One region of the Peribacillus sp. FSL H8-0477 genome, then DNA from elsewhere that is predicted to be linked to it. Evidence: riboswitches for the same ligand, from Rfam matches in the RefSeq annotation. Region 1 holds a riboswitch; the other holds the start of a gene.
The links. Region 1 has a riboswitch for lysine ahead of MHI18_RS07380 (aspartate kinase). Riboswitches for the same ligand answer to the same signal wherever they lie in the genome.
Positions count from the first base shown of each region.

Region 2: linked by a shared signal. The riboswitch ahead of MHI18_RS09320 (amino acid permease) and the one ahead of MHI18_RS07380 (aspartate kinase) in region 1 are both predicted to bind lysine.

Region 1 is NZ_JBBODE010000001.1:1,447,759-1,450,954, forward strand. Features, by position in the region: gene MHI18_RS07375 (YslB family protein) at 1-21, shown strand, start outside; gene MHI18_RS07380 (aspartate kinase) at 134-1,369, opposite strand; lysine riboswitch at 1,472-1,651, opposite strand; gene uvrC (excinuclease ABC subunit UvrC) at 1,715-3,196, opposite strand, start outside.
Region 2 is NZ_JBBODE010000001.1:1,823,692-1,826,887, forward strand. Features, by position in the region: gene MHI18_RS09305 (FtsW/RodA/SpoVE family cell cycle protein) at 1-691, opposite strand, end outside; gene MHI18_RS09310 (hypothetical protein) at 918-1,106, shown strand; gene MHI18_RS09315 (hypothetical protein) at 1,107-1,388, shown strand; gene MHI18_RS22150 (substrate-binding domain-containing protein) at 1,295-1,507, shown strand; lysine riboswitch at 1,596-1,775, shown strand; gene MHI18_RS09320 (amino acid permease) at 1,844-3,196, shown strand, end outside.

The DNA.
Region 1 (3,196 bases):
TTAAAAGATCCAATTCAATAACAATGGTATGATTGCCATCAATTCATCTAGTTGGATTGATGGCATTTTTTTGAATGGATATACGAATAGGCTGTCAAGATATTCTTGACAGCCTAAGGATAAAAAAGTTATTTTACAATACTTCTACCGGTTTGCGTTCATCCAGATTAAACGCTTCATGTAATGCTTCTACTGCTGTAACCATTTCTTTTTCATTGATAACGGTCGATACTTTGATTTCAGAAGTACTGACCATTTTTATCTGGATTTTTGCTTCAGCTAGGACTTCAAACATTTCTGCTGCTACACCCGGATTTGAAATCATTCCTGAACCGACGATTGAAACTTTCGCCAGATTGGTTTCTGTTTCAACTCTTTGAAACGGCATCATTTCTTTATTCGCTTCAAGCACCTCAAGCAGGTTTGAGACATCTTCGCTTTTAATAGAAAATGATAAATTATTCATGTCATGCTCTGTCATACTCTGAATAATGATATCAACATTTATCTGATTCTTTGCAAGTGTAGTGAAGATTGTAGATAATGTTCCTAAACTCCCAGCCAATCCATAAATTGTGACTCGGGTAATTCGATCCTCAAATGCGATTCCTCTAACAATTAAATTCTGCTCCATCGTTGCTTCCTCCTCTATCAATGTTCCTTTTTCTTGTGCTGTACTTGAGCGGACTTCAAGCGGTATATGATGATTCTTGGCAAATTCAACGGCTCTAGGATGTAAAACACCTGCGCCTAGGTTAGCTAGTTCCAGCATTTCATCGTATGAAATTGAATAAAGTTTTCTCGCGTTTTTTACATACCGAGGATCAGTAGTAAATACCCCCGTTACATCTGTATAGATGTCACACCGATCTGCTTTTAATGCTGCTGCAAGAGCTACGGCCGTCGTGTCAGATCCTCCGCGTCCAAGAGTGGTTATCCCACCATCTTCTGCCAATCCTTGGAATCCAGCAACAACGACAACTTTCCCCTCATTCAAACTATTCTGTACTTTTTCTGTATCTATATCTAAAATCCGTGCATTTCCATACACCGCTTCACATTTTATCCCTGCCTGCCAACCTGTTAACGAAATCGCTTCCTGTCCTTTTTCTATCAACGCCATTGTAAGAAAGGCAATGGTTACTTGCTCTCCTGTAGTGAGTAACATATCCATTTCCCGCTTCGATGGTCGTTCGGTTATATCGTATGACATGGAAACGAGCTCATCAGTCGTTTTCCCCATGGCTGACACAACGACGACTACGTCATTACCATTTGCAGCCTCTTCAATTACTCGATCCGCAACATTTTTGATTTTTTCTATACTTCCTACTGAAGTCCCGCCGAATTTTTGAACAATCAAACCCATATCATGCTGCACCCTCTCTTATTTTAGTACAAGAAAAACCACAAAAAAACAGCAATGAGAAGAGTCTCATTGCTGTGATATCGTAAAAGAATACGGCTAACACAGTGAGATAGCTCTCCAGAATTTTTCATTCTGACAATCTGCCATCTCTTAAATGTACAGACCAGCACTTTGAGTGGATGAGCACTCAATTGCTTCGGCGATTTTCCCTTTCCAGACTTTTCACGGAAGCTCATACTTCTCCAAGTCTGTACTAATGAATCTCGCACCTCTATCAACACGTTAAATTGTTAAATACTTTAAATTCATACTGAATTATAGCATAGGGATATGTTTGGTTCAACACTATTCTTGCAATTTTCTTGCAATTTCCTCAGCTACGCTCTGCGGCATTCCTGCCTCCAAAAACTCTGTAACCCCAGCCTCACGCATTTTTTTTATCGATCCAAAATGCTTCAACAGCTGTTTTTTACGTTTTTCTCCGACACCCGGAATCTCATCAAGTAAAGATTGAAAGGCACTTTTTCCACGAAGTTGTCGATGGAATGTAATCGCAAATCGATGGACCTCATCTTGTATTCTTTGCAGCAGATAAAATTCCTGACTGCTCCGATCCAGTGGTACAATTTCAAGCGGATTGCCAATCATCAGTGAGGACGTACGGTGCTTCTCATCCTTAACAAGACCAGCGAGAGGAACTTCAAGCCCTAGTTCATTCTCTAAAATATCTCGAACTCCATCCACATGACCTTTTCCTCCATCAATAATGATTAAGTCTGGAAGCGGTAAGCCTTCTTTTAAGACTCGAGTATATCTACGTCTGACGACTTCACGCATCGTTTCATAATCATCTGGACCCGATACCGTTTTAATTTTATATTTCCGATACTCACGCTTTTCAGGCTTTCCATCAATAAATACAACCAGTGCGGAAACTGGATCAGTTCCTTGGATATTCGAATTATCGAAAGCCTCTATACGATGTGGTGTATAGATTCCTAATCGTTGACCAAGGTTCTCCACGGCTTTAATCGTTCGTTCTTCATCCCGATCAATTAAAGAGAACTTCTCTTGAAGGGCAATCGAAGCATTTTTATTTGCCAGCTGCAGCATATCCTTCTTCTGACCGCGTTTTGGATGAATCACTTTAACTTGAAGTAACTTTTCAGCCATCTCACCATCGACAGCTTCAGACACTAGAATTTCCTTTGGTTTAAAATGATTAGGTTTCGTATAAAATTGGCCCAGATAGGTCAAAATTTCTTCTTCCGGCTCATCATATATAGGAAATAAAGAAACATCTCGTTCAATTAACTTCCCTTGTCTTACAAAAAACACCTGAACACACATCCAGCCCTTATCATAGGCATAACCAAAAATATCACGATCGGTAAAATCAGTAGACATCATCTTTTGTTTTTCCATGGTAATCTCAATATGGGCAATTTTATCGCGGTACTCTTTAGCCCGCTCAAAATCAAGAGCCTCTGCCGCAGCATGCATTTTCTCTGTCAGCTCGGCTTTAATCTCTTTATAGCCGCCATTTAGGAAACGAGTAATATCCGTTACAATCTTTTTATACTCTTGTTGTGGAACATCAAAGACACAAGGTGCCAGACATTGCCCCAAATGATAATAGAGACACACTCGATCTGGCAGCGTGTTGCATTTTCGCAACGGATAAATTCGATCAAGCAGCTTCTTTGTTTCATTAGCAGCTATTACATTCGGATAAGGTCCAAAATACTTTCCTGAATCTTTTTTCACTTTCCTAGTAATAATTAACTTTGGATGTTTTTCGGCAGTCAACTTTATAAACGGGTACGT
Region 2 (3,196 bases), 380 kb from region 1:
CGAATTGATATTCCTTTACGCCCAAATATTTTTCTAAGAAGGCAGGCTGTTTCAATACTAAATATAAAATCAATGATCCAATTGAAGCAACCGCCGACACGATTGGCAAAAGGATTTTCCATGATATCCCCGAAATAAACATCATCCCAAGCATGATGGCTAAAAACACCATTGATGTCCCAAGATCTGGTTGCTGCATAACGAGTGCAAGTGGAACCATTGTTACAATACCTAATTTAATCAACAGCCACAAATCTGATTTAATTGTTTTTATAATGAATTTAGGATGATGACTAGAGATTGTTTTGGCCAATCCCATGATTAGAAAGACCTTCATAAACTCCGACGGTTGTATAGATCCAAGTGCCGGGATGACAAACCAACTCTTAGCACCATTCCGAACTGGTACAATACTCTCTGGGGCAATAATAAGTAGAAGTAATAAGAATAGTCCAAAACCGTAAGCATACCAGGAAATTTTAATTAATTGATCGGAATCTAAAGTAATGACCGCTGCGATAATACCCACACCAACGGCATACCAGAAAATTTGTTTTACAAGAAAGTTTTCTGTATATTGCCCTGTTGTCATAGCACTGTAAATGGCGATACAACTAGAAATACATAATAGAAATAAGATAAAAACTAAGGTGTAGTCGATGCGATTTGAAAATCTATTTTGCTGTTCCATTTAAAATCTCCCCTAACAATGCAGCACTACTTAAAGCCATTTATCCATTATACTTTATCCAAGCAAAATCTCAACTATATCGAAGGATGGATAATATTACATATTGCGCATTGAGGAATACATATTTTTACTTTTCATTTTCTTTTTTTAACTTTAAGGTTATTTTTCATACAAATTCTCAACGGCATAAAGAAATACAAGCTCTTAATATGCTCATAACATCATCATCTGTTCAAGGGTGATCGAGATGAAAATTCTCCGAGGATATAAAGGGTACGGACCCATCATTCTATGTGAAGATACTACGCAAACAGAGTTTCCTTCTGTATGCATTGACCATTATGCAGCAGTAACCTTGGCATTTAATCATTTAATTAAAAATAATTATTCTAAAATCGGATTAGTCCTAGGATGATTGATTGGACGTAACAGTCATCAGCGTTTAAAGGCTAATCACGAATCAGTCGAAAAGTATCAGCTTGTCGCTAGAAAGGATTGGCTGATTGACGGCATCTATAACATTACAGATGGCGGTGAGGTGTTTCATATTTGGAATGGACTTGTTGAAAAACCAGACGACTTGTTGAAGCAGCAGCGGGTTTCATCTTACAAGCGAGGCAATCAGGAAAGAACGTTCCCAGAAGCGTTGGTATTATTGGCTTTAATAATGACGGCGTTGCCAAAACGCTCGGCATAACAACCGTTTCGCTCCCTCTAGAGCAGATTGGAAAAACTGCCTTTGACCTTAGTCAACTAGAAAAAGATCCAGCAAAAATCAAGCTCAAGTTCCGTCTGATTAAACGCAAAACCGTATAAATAGGTTTGCTTCCATATTTATTCATTGCACTCTGCTTTAAAGTCATTTATAATTTTAACATAATTAATTTAATACTTCCTCATTAACCGATGAGTTAGAGGCTGCAGCTTATAAAAGTATGACGGACGAGATTCAATGAAAATTTTTGACTCCTTCAGAAAGGATAAGTTGCCGAAGTTTGGGTATAACATTGTATACCCACGCTGGCGATGTTTTCAAATAGGAACATCTCTGTCACGTTTTTAAACGTGGGGTGCTATCTTCGGAAGGATAAACGGTCTATCAACAGCCGTCGATCTTTTTCGACTGCTGTTTTTTTGTGCCTTTTTTCTTCTATATATCAAAGGAGTGTTAGTTCAGTGAAGAATTCACAATCATCAAACGGTCAACTACAACGTGGACTGAAAGCACGGCATTTAACAATGATCTCTCTAGGCGGAACCATAGGCACAGGACTTTTCCTTGCCAGTGGGGGAGCCATTCATACGGCTGGACCAGGCGGAGCACTGGTCGCATATGCAGCAATTGGACTTATGGTTTACTTTTTAATGACTGGTCTAGCTGAAATGGCTGCGTTCATGCCTGTCACTGGTTCATTCAGGGTTTATGCGTCACGGTTTATTGATCCTTCCTTCGGTTTTGCGATTGGATGGAATTATTGGTATAACTGGGCAGTCACCATTGCAGCTGAGCTTGCCGCAGTTGTTCTGATTATGAAATTTTGGTTTCCAGACAGCCCATCTCTTCTTTGGAGCGCGCTTGCTTTAGTTATTATGTTTTTGTTTAATTACATGTCTGTTAAAGGATTCGGTGAAGCAGAATATTGGTTTGCTCTTATTAAAGTCATAACCGTTATCATTTTCTTAATTACCGGTATTTTAATTATTTTCGGAATCATGGGTGGAGAAACAATCGGTTTTTCTAACTTTACAATTGAAGATGCACCATTTAACGGCGGATTTTTCACCATTCTTGGTATCTTTATGGTGGCTGGTTTCTCATTCCAAGGAACAGAACTTCTAGGAATTGCTGCCGGAGAAAGTGAGAATCCAGAAAAAACAATCCCTAAGGCCATCAACTCCGTTTTCTGGAGAATTATTTTATTTTATATTTTAGCGATTTTTGTCATTGGAATGATCATCCCATATACAGACGCTCGTCTTCTAAGTGAAAACGTAGCGGTTAGTCCATTCACACTCGTGTTCGAACGAGCAGGACTTGCCTTCGCTGCTTCCTTAATGAACGCTGTTATCTTAACATCTGTTCTTTCAGCTGGTAACTCTGGAATGTATGCATCAACTCGGATGCTGTGGGATCTTGCACGGGACGGTAAAGCCCCTAAGTTCCTCGGTAAGCTCGATAAGAGAGGCGTTCCAGTAAATGCACTAATTATGACAAGCCTTGTTGGTACCCTTGCCTTTACTACAACCCTCTTTGGTGATGGTGTGGTATACGTTTGGCTCCTAAATGCTTCTGGTATGGCTGGATTTGTCACGTGGGTAGGAATAGCTATTGCTCATTACCGTTTTAGAAAAGCCTATGTAGCCCAAGGAAGAGATTTAAACGATCTTCCCTATCGCTCAAAGCTATTCCCAATTGGTCCTTTATTCGCTCTAGGTGTCTGTCTCGTGGTTATATTTGGCCAGAACTACGAAGCCTTTACTGGCGGTTCAATTGACTGGTTAGGG